Regions from separate parts of the Ancylobacter sp. genome, predicted to be linked through region 2. Evidence: riboswitches for the same ligand, from Rfam matches in the RefSeq annotation. Region 2 holds a riboswitch; each other region holds the start of a gene.
What was found. Region 2 has a riboswitch for cobalamin ahead of ACQY76_RS19035 (ribonucleoside-diphosphate reductase subunit alpha). Riboswitches for the same ligand answer to the same signal wherever they lie in the genome.
Positions count from the first base shown of each region.

Region 1: it holds a riboswitch for cobalamin, as region 2 does, so the genes downstream of both, ACQY76_RS06050 (energy-coupling factor ABC transporter permease) here and ACQY76_RS19035 (ribonucleoside-diphosphate reductase subunit alpha) in region 2, are expected to answer to the same signal.
Region 3: it holds a riboswitch for cobalamin, as region 2 does, so the genes downstream of both, ACQY76_RS22275 (CbtB domain-containing protein) here and ACQY76_RS19035 (ribonucleoside-diphosphate reductase subunit alpha) in region 2, are expected to answer to the same signal.

Region 1 is NZ_OZ257132.1:1,296,635-1,300,906, reverse strand. It holds gene ACQY76_RS06060 (DUF1365 domain-containing protein) at 1-774, shown strand, start outside; gene ACQY76_RS06055 (class I SAM-dependent methyltransferase) at 787-2,031, shown strand; cobalamin riboswitch at 2,215-2,452, shown strand; gene ACQY76_RS06050 (energy-coupling factor ABC transporter permease) at 2,488-3,165, shown strand; gene ACQY76_RS06045 (CaiB/BaiF CoA transferase family protein) at 3,354-4,272, shown strand, end outside.
Region 2 is NZ_OZ257132.1:4,083,803-4,088,074, forward strand. It holds gene ACQY76_RS19035 (ribonucleoside-diphosphate reductase subunit alpha) at 1-2,282, opposite strand, end outside; cobalamin riboswitch at 2,398-2,614, opposite strand; gene ACQY76_RS19040 (response regulator) at 2,710-3,078, opposite strand; gene ACQY76_RS19045 (hypothetical protein) at 3,221-3,442, shown strand; gene rpsU (30S ribosomal protein S21) at 3,571-3,843, shown strand; gene ACQY76_RS19055 (cold-shock protein) at 4,027-4,236, shown strand.
Region 3 is NZ_OZ257132.1:4,779,298-4,783,569, reverse strand. It holds gene cobO (cob(I)yrinic acid a,c-diamide adenosyltransferase) at 1-313, opposite strand, end outside; gene cobU (bifunctional adenosylcobinamide kinase/adenosylcobinamide-phosphate guanylyltransferase) at 310-816, opposite strand; gene ACQY76_RS22280 (CbtA family protein) at 813-1,529, opposite strand; gene ACQY76_RS22275 (CbtB domain-containing protein) at 1,549-1,731, opposite strand; cobalamin riboswitch at 1,763-1,979, opposite strand; cobalamin riboswitch at 2,043-2,250, shown strand; gene cobW (cobalamin biosynthesis protein CobW) at 2,367-3,449, shown strand; gene cobN (cobaltochelatase subunit CobN) at 3,581-4,272, shown strand, end outside.

The sequences.
Region 1 (4,272 bases), 2.0 Mb from region 2:
GCTTCCGCGCTCTATGCCGGCTCGGTGATGCATGTGCGGCTGAAGCCGCGGCGGCACCGGCTGTCCTATCGGCTGTTCTCGCTCCTGCTCGACCTTGACGACCTCGACGCGGTGGACGGCCGGCTGCGGCTGTTCTCGCGCAACCGCTTCAACGCGTTCAGCTTTTTCGAGCGCGACTATGCCGACCCGGCAGGCGGGCCGCTCAAGGCACAGGTGGAGCGCCTGCTCCATTCCGCCGGGTTGAAGCCCGATGGCGGCGCCATCCGGTTGCTGACCATGCCGCGCCTGTTCGGCTACGCGTTCAATCCGTTGAGCGTGTATTTCTGCCATCGGCGGGATGGGGTGCTGATCGCGCTGCTGTATGAGGTGAACAACACCTTCAGCCAGCGCCATTCCTACCTCATCCCGGTGGGTGCCGACGCGGGCGCGCCGCTGCGGCACACATCCGAGAAGCGGTTCTATGTGTCGCCCTTCATGGATATGGACCTGACCTATTCCTTCCGCGTCACCCCGCCCGGCGAGGAACTGCGCATCGCGATCCTCGCCAGCGACCCCGAAGGCCCGGTGCTGAGCGCGGTGCACACCGCCACGCGCCGACCGCTGACCGACCGTCAGCTGGCGCTGGCGTTGGTGCGCTACCCGTTGCTAACATTGAAGGTGATCGCGGGCATTCATTGGGAGGCGGTGAAGATCTGGATCAAGGGCATTGCCCTGCGTCCGCGCCCGAAGGCGCCTGATGCGCCCGTCACCATTTCGCCCTCGCATCGATCCTGAGGACAAAGCCGCATGCCGCGCGACGCCGACAGCCTTGCCGACCGTCTCACCGACGTGCCTGGCACTTTTGAAGCGCCGGCCGCCCGCCGGGGTCTGCGCGAGGCGGCGCTGGCGCGGCTGCTGCGTCAGCTTTCCATGGGCAGCCTCATTGTCGTGACGCCGGAGGGGCGGCGCCTGGTCGGGCGCGGCCGGCTGCCCGGGCCGGAGGCGACCCTGGTGCTGCACCGCTGGCGGGCCCTGCGCCGGCTGGTGACCGGGGGCGATATCGCTTTCTCGCAGGCCTATATTGCCGGCGACTGGTCGAGCCCCGACCTTCCCGCCCTCATCGAACTCGCCGCGCATAATCTGCCGGTGCTGGCCGGGCGGATCGATGCGCTGCCGCCGGTGCGGCTGTGGAATCGGTTGCGTCACGCGCTGCGCGGCAACTCGAAGACCGGCAGCCGCCGCAACATCTCGTTCCACTACGACCTCGGCAATGACTTCTATCGCGCCTGGCTCGATGCCGGCATGAGCTATTCTTCCGCAATCGCCATCGCACCCGGCCAGACGCTGGAGGAGGCGCAGCAGGCCCGTCTCGCGCGCATCGTCGACATGCTGGAGGTTGCCCCCGGCCAGAGCGTGCTGGAGATCGGCTGCGGCTGGGGCGGGCTTGCCGCCACGCTGGCGCGGGCGGGCACGGAGGTCACCGGCATTACCCTGTCGCGCGAGCAGCTTGCCTATGGGCAGGCCATGCTGGCCGCCGATCCGTCGTTGGCCGGCCGCGCCACGTTGCGGCTTCAGGATTATCGCGACGTGGCGGAGCGTTACGACCGCGTCGTCTCCATCGAGATGCTGGAAGCGGTGGGCGAGGCCTATTGGCCGACCTATTTCGCCAAATTGCGCGCCTGCCTGAAGGAAGGCGGCACGGCGGTGCTTCAGGTCATCACCATCGCCGAAGACCGCTTCGAGGGATACCGGCGCCATACCGATTTCATCCAGCGCCACATCTTCCCCGGCGGCATGCTGCCGACCAAGACGCACCTCGCCCGGCACGCACAGGACGCGGGTCTCGATCTTGTCGAAACCCAGTGCTTCGGCCTCGGCTACGCGCAGACTCTGGCCGAATGGCGCGCCCGCTTCCTCAACGCCTGGCCCGATGTCGCGCAACTCGGCTTCGATGCCGATTTCCGGCGGCTGTGGGAGTATTATCTCGCCTATTGCGAAGGCGGCTTCCGCGCCGGCGCCATCGATGTCGGGCTCTACCGGCTGAAGGGCTGAGCCGGCACGCCGCAGCCGTCACGCCGCAGCCGGCGGACCGAGCTGCAAGGGTGGCTGCCGGTCGAGCTGCCGGCGCTGCTGCCACGTCAAGCTGCCGAAAGCCCCTTTCCAAGCTGCGGCCCCCGGCCGATCGGGCGCGCTTGCGATTCGCGGTGGCGCGCTGTTTTATGCGCCGCGTCGATGCACCCATCGATTCATCATGGTGTCCGGATGGGGAAGCCTTTCCGGATGAAACGGGAACGGGGTAGGGCGCGACGACCCGCGAGGTCCTCGCCCGAAGCCCCGACCGCCCCCGCGACTGTAAGCGGCGAGCGGCCTTCCATCGTGCCACTGGAACGACCCCTGCGGGGCGAGGACCGGGAAGGCGGAAGGCATGCCGTGACCCGCGAGTCAGGAGACCGGCCATGGTGATGAATCCCACACGCGCCGTCGGGTGAGACGGCACAGGAGAACACCATGCATATCGAACCCGGCCTCGTGGCCGAAGGAAAGATCTGGCTCAGCTATGTGACGGCGGCCGGAGCGGGCGCCTACACGCTGAAGCTCGCAGCGGAGGCGGTGGCCGAGCGCGGCGTCGTCTCGCTCATTGTCCGCAGCCTCGCCACGACGGCGCTGGTCTTCTGCTTCTTCGAGATGCTGCCGCACCATCCGGTCGGTGTGTCGGAGGTGCATCTCATCCTCGGCTCGACGCTGTTCCTCATCTTCGGCGTGGCGCCGGCCGCCATCGGCCTTGCCGCCGGCCTCGCCCTCCAGGGCGTGTTCTTCGCGCCCTTCGACCTGCCGCAATACGGCATGAACGTCACCACCCTGCTGGTGCCACTGTTCGCACTGGCGTCACTGTCCACCCGACTGATCGCACCGAACACGCCCTATGTGGAGCTTAAGTACCGGCAGGCGCTGGCGCTTTCCACCACCTACCAGGCCGGCATCGTTGTCTGGGTGGCGTTCTGGGCCTTCTACGGCCACGGCTTCACCGTGGAGAACGCCTCGTCGATCTTCTCCTTCGGCGCCGCCTACATGCTTGTCATCATTGTCGAACCTCTGGTCGACCTTGCCGTGCTGGCGGCCGCCAAGGCGCTGAGCGGCCTGCGCGGCACGCCGCTGTTCGAGCGCCGCCTCTACGACGCGGCGTGACCTGACAGAGGCTGGGGGCATCCGTGCTCCCCAGCCTCTGTCACCAGGCATGGCGGCGAACCTCGCGCCGTGCCCACCAGCCCGCCTGCGCGGCGGCTGGTTTCGGCGCGGCACTTTGCTTAAAGAGGAAGGAGCACCGGCCGCGTGCGGCCGGCAACCGACAAGAAGACGTGTGAGGAGCGCCCGTGATGGAAGCGTCCCGGCAGGGTTCCGCGGAGGGGCCGCTGAGCGGCATCCGCGTGATCGAGCTCGGCAATCTCATTGCCGCGCCCTTCGCCGCGCGGCTGATGGCCGAATTCGGCGCCGAGGTCATCAAGGTGGAGGCGCCGGGCGAAGGCGACCCGCTGCGCAAATGGCGCAAGCTGCATGAGGGGACCTCACTCTGGTGGTATTTGCAGTCGCGCAACAAGAAATCCGTCGCCATCAATATGCGCCTGCCCGAGGGCCAGGAGGTGGTGCGCCGCCTGGTGCGCGAGGCGGATGTGCTGATCGAGAATTTCCGCCCCGGCACGCTGGAGCGCTGGGGTCTCGGCTGGGAGACGCTGAAGGCGATCAACCCCAACCTCGTCATGGTGCGCATTTCCGGCTTCGGCCAGGACGGGCCCTATCGCGAGCGCCCCGGCTTCGGCGCGGTGGGCGAGGCGATGGGCGGCATGCGCTTCACGACAGGCGAGCCGGACCGCCCGCCGGCGCGCACCGGCATCAGCATCGGCGATTCGCTCGCCGCCCTGCACGCGGTCATGGGGGCGCTGATGGCGCTGCTGCACATCAAGTCCGGGCGTGGCACCGGCCAGGTGGTGGACGTCTCGCTGTTCGAGAGCGTCTTCAACATGATGGAGAGCCTGGTGCCGGAATTCGACGCGTTCGATTTCGTGCGCACCCGCTCGGGCGGCGCGCTGCCGGGCATCGCCCCCTCCAACTCCTACCCCACGGCCGAGGGCACCTATGTGATCGTCGCCGGCAATGGCGATGGCATCTTCCGTCGGCTGATGGGGGCGATCGGGCGCGACGACCTTGCCAGCGACCCGCGCCTCGCCTCGAATAATGGGCGGGTGACCCATGTCGAGGAGATCGACGGCGCTATCACCGACTGGACCAGCCGGCATT
Region 2 (4,272 bases):
ATGGTGTTGGAGTTGCGCATCCCCGTGCTCTTCACCCGCTCGCGCAGCCCGTCCCAGTCCAGCGTCGCGGAGCGGTCGAACGTCGCCCCGCCGCGTGCCTCGCTCAGTAGGGCGAGACTGTCGATCGGCAGGACGCCCTTGGACCACAGCGAGCCCTCGAAGGAGGGGTAGCGCCCGCGCTCGCTGGCGAGGTCGCAGGAGGCCTCGATGGCGAGAAAGCTCACCGCCTCCATGCTCTCATCGGCGAAGCGGACGGCGGCGTCCGAGGCATAGGGAATCCGCAGCGCCTGCAGCGCGTCCTGGAAGCCCATGATGCCGAGCCCCACCGGCCGATGGCGCAGATTGGAGCGCCGCGCCTCGGGGATGGTGTAGAAATTGATGTCGATGACGTTGTCGAGCATGCGCATCGCGGTCTTCACCGTGCGCGCCAGCCGCTCATGGTCGAGCCCTTCGGCCGTCACGTGGGCCAGCAGGTTCACCGAGCCAAGATTGCACACCGCCACCTCGTCGGCGCTCGTGTTCAGCGTGATCTCGGTGCACAGGTTCGAGGAGTGCACCACGCCGACATGGCCCTGCGGCGAGCGGATATTGCAGGGGTCCTTGAAGGTGATCCAGGGATGGCCGGTCTCGAACAGCAGGGTCAGCATGCGCCGCCACAGATCGAGCGCGCGCACGTGCCGCGCGACCTTCATCTCGCCGCGCGCCGCCTTCGCCTCGAAGGCCTCATAGGCAGTCTTGAAGGCTGATCCGGTAAGGTCGTGCAGTTCCGGCGTCTCATCGGGCGAGAACAGCGTCCAGGGCCCATCCGCCTCCACCCGCTCCATGAACAGGTCCGGCACCCAGTTGGCGGTGTTCATGTCGTGGGTGCGGCGGCGGTCGTCGCCGGTGTTCTTGCGCAAGTCGAGGAATTCCTCGATGTCGATGTGCCAGGTTTCCAGATACGCGCAGACCGCACCCTTGCGCTTTCCGCCCTGGTTCACCGCGATGGCGGTGTCGTTCGCCACCTTCAGGAATGGCACGACGCCCTGGCTTTCGCCATTGGTGCCCTTGATGTGGGCGCCCAGGCCACGCACCTGCGTCCAGTCATTGCCCAGCCCGCCGGAATATTTCGCCAGCAGGGCGTTGTCCTTGATCGACTTGAAGATGCCGTCGAGATCGTCCGCCACCGTTGTGAGGAAGCAGGAGGAGAGCTGCGGGCGCAGCGTGCCGGTGTTGAACAGGCTCGGCGTCGAGGCCATGAAATCGAACGACGACAGCAGCCGGTAGAAGTCGATGGCCCGCGCCTCGCGATCCACTTCGCGCAGGGCGAGCCCCATGGCGACACGCATGAAGAACGCCTGCGGCAGCTCGAAACGTATGCCCCGCGAATGCAGGAAATAGCGGTCATACAGCGTCTGCAGACCGAGATAGTCGAATTGCAGATCGCGCTCGGGCAGCAGCGCGCTGGTCATCGTGTCGAGGTCGAAGCGCCCGAGCTCCGGGTCGATCAGTTCCTCCGCGATGCCGCGCGCGAGATAGGCGCGGAAGTAATCGCGGTAGCGCGCGGCCATTTCAGCCTGCGTGGCCTGATCGGGCCGGCCGTCGAGAAAGCTCAGCGCCTCGCGCCGCAGCTTGTCGAGCAGCAGCCGGGCCGACACGCGCGCATAGTTCGGCTCGGTCTCGATCAGCGTGCGGGCGGCGAGAATAGGCGCGAGCGCCAGTTCGTCCACGCTGATGCCGTCATAGAGATTGCGGTGGGTCTCGGCGAGGACCGCTTCCGCCGAGACGTCGGCGAGGCCGGCGGCCGCCTCCTCGATCAGGGTCGCGAGGCGGGCCTCGTCGAAAGTCAGTCTCTCGCCCCCCGACGTCACCATGTGGAGCGCGGACGTCGCCTTTGAGGTCACCCGCGCGGCCGCGCGTTCCCGGGCCCGCTCCTCGCGGTAGAGCACATAGGCGCGGGCGACCTTGTGGTGCTCGCTGCGCATCAGCGCGAGTTCCACCTGGTCCTGGACGTCCTCGATATGAAAGGTGCGCCCGGTATCCGCGCGGCGGGTGAGCCCGGCAACGATCTGCGCCGTCAGGCCGGCAACGCTGTCATGCACGCGCCGTGACGCCGCCGCAGTCGATCCCTCGACCGCCAGGAACGCCTTGGTCAGCGCGACAGTGATCTTCGACGCATCGAACGGCGTCACCGCGCCGTTGCGGCGGATGAGCTGGTAGCCGGGCGTCGCTACCGGCTGCGGCGCGGATGGCGGGAGCGGCGCAAACTGGCCGGCGCGTTCGGCTTCGAGAGGGACAGACATCGGCAGCAAACCCCGTTGCAAATCGGGAGGGGTTTACGCGGACGGCATAGCTCGCCCGGTCCCTGGCACGGACCCGCGCAGCCACAGCGTTCCATCGGGCACCCCGCCCATGGACGAATCGATCGAGGTCACGGCAGGTCTCCTGGCTCGCGGTTCTGCGCCCATGCCCGCCTTCCCAGGGCTTGCGCCCCAGTGGCCCCCTTCGCCTCCCGGCGTCAGGACTGGACATGAACTCGCCGCTTACAGTTGCGGGGGCAGCGCCGGTGTCGCACCGGCTTCCCTCTTAGCCTTCAAGCCATGCGACTCGAAGGACCGTGACGCCTACATATAGGCCGCCACCCAATCCGCGCGTCAATATCTAGATAGGACGCGGAACCGAGCTTTCCCGCTTCACGCGCTTGGGGGTCTTGCACGGCGGCCGAGATCGTCAGCCCCGCGCGCGCGCGATCAAGGTATTCATCGACCTGACGATGTCGGCGGGAATGTACGGCTTGGCGAAGAACATGCTGCCGGTCGGCAGGTCGGTGTCGCCGACGGACCGATTCCCGGATGTGACGATGATCTGCACCGGCGGCCATCTGTTTCGCACCGCCGCGGAGAGCTTCAGGCCATCCATGCTGCCGGGCATGTCGATATCGGTAAAGAGCAGACGGATATTCGGGTTGGCCTCCAAAATCGCCAGTGCCTGGTCGGCCCCCGCCGCCTCGTGCACCTCGAAGCCGGCCTCGCTGAGATAATCGGCTATGTCGAAGCGAACCAGCGCTTCGTCCTCCACCACCAGCACCGCGATTGGCATGCTCTGAAACCCCGTTGCAGCGTTGCTGTCCGCTGGCTAATGACAGGGAACGCCGAGCCGCGCCGAACGATCCATCCTTTTGTAAAAGTGGTATCTTTTCGTGGCGGATTGCCCGCGCACGACCATCTGCTAAGGTTGCGGCATGGACGTCATCGAGGATCGCGCCAGGACTATCTGCGAGATGGGGCTTCGGGCGAGCGGCCTGTGCGACGGCGAGGAATTGAGCAGCGCCGTCGACCGTTACTGGCCGATATTTGCTGCCGAGATCGACGCCGGGGTCATAAATCTGTCGAGCCGCCACTCCTTCGCCGACCTGGAAGCCGCGCTCGCCGCTTGTTGTCGGTGGGGTGATCAGGCTATGTAGTGGCCGACCGAGTTGCGCCCTTCGGGGCGTGCTCTCAATCTTCGGCTTCTGCGCCTTGTGAGAGGCAGCACCGTCGGTTCCGACAAGCCGCCAAACCAGCAGCTGTGCTGCATGTGATCGGACACGAATTGCAGGTTCTCGTTCGCGACAACAATGTCGAGCAAGCCTTGAGGGTTTTGAAGAAGAAGATGCAGCGCGAAGGCATCTTCCGGGAAATGAAGGCGCGCCGGGCCTACGAGAAGCCCTCCGAGCGCCGCACGCGGGAAGACGCCGAAGCGGTTCGCCGCGCGAAGAAGGCCGCCCGCAAGCAGGCCATACGCGAAGGCCTCATCGCCGCGCCGAAAAAGAAGCCCATGGTGCCCCGCGGCCAGCCGCGCCCGGCCTCCCAGGCCGCCGAGTAAAAACGATCTTGCAGGGGTTGTAAAAGTAACCAACCTTCTGTACGATGAGACATCGATCTTGGACGTTGAACTTTGTTTTGCGCAACCTTGCGCCGTAGCGAACTTCCTCTCAAATCGATGTCAACCTGATGCTCGCACACGTGCGTGCACTCAAATCTCTATGTCGACTGAAAGGATTTAGTCATGGCTACGGGTACTGTGAAGTGGTTTAACGGCCAGAAGGGCTTTGGTTTCATTCAGCCGGACAACGGCGGCCCGGATGTGTTCGTGCACATCTCTGCTGTCGAGCGCGCCGGCATGATGGGCCTGAACGAAGGCCAGAAGGTGTCCTACGAGCTCGAGACCGACCGTCGTAGCGGCAAGAGCTCGGCCGGCAGCCTCAAGGCCGCGTGAAGAAATTGCTTCCTGTCTCTGACCACGGATGTACTG
Region 3 (4,272 bases), 700 kb from region 2:
CCTGCGTCTCCCAGGTGAAGCCCTCGCCCATGGCATGCCATTCGACGCGCGCGCCAAAGGTTTCGAGCGCGTCGCGCTCGGCCGAGTGCCAGGCGCCCTTGATGAACTGCACCACGCCCACCTTGCCGCCATGGCCGAGCACCCGGAGCGCGAGGCCGAAGGCGGCGGTGGACTTGCCCTTGCCGGCGCCGGTGTGGACGATGAGGAGGCCCTTTTCGACGGTCTTTTCCGCGACTTCGGCGTCCTGCACCGCCTTGCGCTTTTCCATCTTGGCGCGGTGGCGGGCGGCGTCTTCGGGAGAAATCTCGCTCATCCTTTAACCTTCATCGGCAGGCCGGCGACCATGAACAGGACCGTGTCGGCACGCGCGGCAACCTGCTGGTTGAGCCGGCCGTGCGCGTCGCGGAAGCGGCGGGCCAGCGCGTTGTCCGGCACGATGCCGAGCCCGACCTCGTTGGAAACCGCGACCACCGGCCCGTCATGGCCGGCCAGCGCCTCGACGATATCGACGCACTCGCCTGACAGGTCGGCCTCGGCCAGCAGGCGGTTGGAAAGCCAGAGCGTGAGGCAATCGACCAGCACCGGGCGCCTCGCCGGCAGCGCCTTCAGCGCGCCGGCGAGGTCGTTCGGGGCGTCTTGGGTGTGCCATCCCTCGTGGCGCCGCGCCCGGTGCAGGGCGATGCGCTCGGCCATTTCGTCGTCCCAGGCATCGGCCGTGGCGATGTAGCTCCAGGGCGGGGCCAACCGTGTCAGGATGTCCTCGGCATGCGCGCTCTTGCCCGAGCGGGCGCCGCCGAGGACGAGGGTGAGGCTCACGCCGCGCTGCCGGCCAGGCGCGGGCGCAGCCAGCCGGCAAGCCCGCCCAGCAGCACCCAGAACACGAAGCTGACGGTGATGCTGGCCACCACGAAGCTGTGGTGGAGCGCCTCCGGGATCGGGCTCTCATGGCTGTCGGGCTGCGGCGCGCCGATGACATGCGGGGCGACGATGAGCGCCACGCCCAGCACCGCCAGCAGCGGCGAGCGGCCGAAGACCAGCAAGGCGAGCCCGCCGGCTGTCGCGGCGGCCGTGCCGATCCACCAGAGCTGGCGGGCGGCAAGATCGGCGGCCGGCATGGCCGGCAGTTCCGGCGGCAGGCCGAGGCCGGGGGCCAGCGAGAAGACGGCGAAGCCGGCAAGTCCCCAGAGCAGGCCCTGGTGCCAGCCGCTGAGCCCGCCCGTCACCTCGCTTGCCGCCACCAGCAGCAGCGCGAAGCCGAAGCCGGTGAGTACGGTGAAGATGACGGTCAGGCCGTTGCGCTCCAGCCCGTCCGCCGGGCTCCATTCGTCCTCGTCATGGGCGGCCGTGCCGGGCGCGTGCTCATGCGCCGCCGCCGCCGCGAGGGCGGGCGCATCCTCGGCCCCGCCCTCGAAGGTTTCGGCCTGCAGGATCAGCGGGACGGTGGTGAAGAGATGGAGGGCGGAAACCGCCAGACCGGTGCCGATGCCGGCGAGCGCGGCGACGAACAGAATCGTCCTGAAAAGCGACATGATGCGTTCTCCGGCCGGATCAATGGCAGGGGAAGGCGTTGGCGTGACGCACGTCATGCGTCGCATTGTGCATGGCGGTGATATGGGAGAAGCCCACGCCGCCGAGCACGAACACGCCGAGCAGGGCGGCGAATGTGATCTGGACGGCACGGGAGGCGAGCGAATCGCCCGATGCGGCGGTGACGCCGTGATGGTTTTGCATAGCAGTCTCCATGGCCCTCCACCCGAGGGCCCTTGCGGTTGCGTCGCCGGCCGGTCTCCTGGCTCGCGGGTCGCGGCCCTTTCCCGCCTTCCCGGCGTTGCCGCCAGTGGCCGATGGGAGGGGCTCGCCGCTCACAGTTGCGGGGGCAGCCGCGGACTCGGCGTCCACCTCCGAGAAGGTTTCCGCCCCACCACGTTCCCGTCTTGCGTCCCGTGCGTCTCACGGGAACCGACGACGCCCGACTATAGCCGCCAATCGCGCGGTAGCAACGCTGGCGAGCCAGAGATTTGACATTCCTCCGGCGCGCTCCTTTAGTGGCCGCGACCGACGGTTTCCTCCCGCCAAGGGAGGGACGAAGAGGGAATGCGGTGCGGGGCACTCCGGGGCCCCAATTCCGCGGCTGCCCCCGCAACTGTAAGCGGCGAGCCTCAGCCGAAAGCCACTGGAGCCTGCTCCGGGAAGGCGGCGACGAGGCAGCGACCCGCGAGCCAGGAGACCTGCCGACGGTTCGGTCGTGCGTGCCGGCGGGGTGCCCGGCAGACAGGCGGAGCCTCGCTCAAGCGCGCGGCCGCGCGCGGAAACCCTTTCCGCGACCGATGCATCCCGCGATTCCTGGTCTTTCGTGGAGATGCCGCATGTCCGCCGCCGATTCCCGCCCCGCCCCACTCGAGCGCGTGCCGCTTTCGCGCGTGCCCTGCACGATCGTCACCGGCTTTCTCGGCTCGGGAAAGACCACGCTGATCCGCCATGTGCTGGAGAATGCCAAGGGCCGACGGCTGGCGGTCATCGTCAACGAGTTCGGCGATGTCGGCATAGACGGCGAGATCCTCAAGGGCTGCGGCGTGGAGGCCTGCCCGGAGGAGAACATCGTCGAACTCGCCAATGGCTGCATCTGCTGCACCGTGGCGGATGATTTCGTGCCGGCGCTCGACGCCATTCTCGCGCTTGAGCCGAAGGTCGACCACATCCTGATCGAGACCTCCGGCCTCGCTTTGCCCAAGCCGCTGGTGCAGGCCTTCCACTGGCCGGCGATCAAGAGCCGGGTGACGGTGGACGGCGTGGTTGCGGTGGTGGATGGCGAGGCGCTGGCCTCGGGCCGCGTGGCGCATGACCACGACGCACTGGCGGCACAGCGCGCGGCCGATGACAGCCTCGACCATGACGACCCGATCGAGGAAGTGTTCGACGACCAGATCGCCTGCGCCGACCTCGTCCTCCTCACCAAGGCGGACCTTATCGACGATGCCGGGCAGGCGAGGGCGCGCGCGGCGCTGGACGCCGAACTGCCGAAGGGCGTGCGCGTGGTGGCCGTCACCGAGGGGCGGATCGACCCGGCGCTGCTGATGGGACTTGGCATCGGCACCGAGAACGACATCGAGAACCGCAAGACGCATCACGACGACGAACTCGACCACGACCATGACGATTTCGACAGCTTCGTCGTCACGGTGCCGGAGATCGCCGACCCCGCAGACTTCGCCGCCCGCATCACCCGCGCGGCGGAAGAGGCGGATGTGCTGCGGATCAAGGGATTCGTTCCGGTCGCCGGCAAGCCGATGCGGCTGCTGGTGCAGGCGGTCGGCCCGCGTGTGGCGCACCATTTCGACCGGCCGTGGGGGGAGGGAGCGCGCACCGGCCGGCTCGTCGCCATCGGCCTCAAGGGGCTCGACCGGGCGAAGGTGGAGGCGATCCTCGCCGGAGAGAGCGTGGCGGCGTGAAGCGGCTCCTGCACCGGAACAGGCGTCATGACCGGGCGTGTCCCGGCCATCCACGTCTTGCTTCCCTGAAGGCGGGCATCCCCGGGCCAAGCCCGGGGATGACGGCGTTCTGACGGGAGAGCCTCAACCCCATGCACATCCTCACCACCACCTCCTCCAGCCTCGACGACCTCGTCGAGCCGGTCGACCTTGGCCAGACGCCGGGCGAGGTGGTGGTGGTGTCCTTTGCCGACAGCGACCTCGGCGCGCTGGCGCGGGCTCAGGACGCGATGGCACAGGAGGCGCGGCCGGGGCTGCCGAGCCTGCGCCTCGCCAATCTGCGCGACCTGCGGCACCCAATGTCGGTCGATTTGTGGATCGACAAGGTGGCGGCGCATGCGCGCATCGTGGTGGTGCGCCTGCTCGGCGGGCTCGACTGGTGGCGCTATGGCGTCGACCGGCTGAGCGCCGAAGCGCGGGCGCGCGGCTTCGCGCTGGCGGTGCTGCCGGGCGAGGACCGCGACGACCCGCGCCTTGCCGAGGCCTCCACCCTGCCGGAGGACGAACTGGCCGCGCTGCTTGGCTATTTCCGCGCCGGCGGGCCCGCGAATATGCGCGCGCTGCTGCGGGTGCTTGCCGGCCATGCCGGACAGGTGCTGTACGCCGTGCCGCCGCAGCCCCTGCCGCTGGCAGGGTTTCACGACGGGGCGGGGTTGGGGCCGGTGGATGGCCCCGCCATTCCGGTCATCTTCTACCGCTCCATGGCGCTGGCCGGCGACACTGCGCCGGTGGAGGCGCTGTGCGCGGCGCTCATCGCGCGGGGCCTCGCGCCACGCCCGATCTT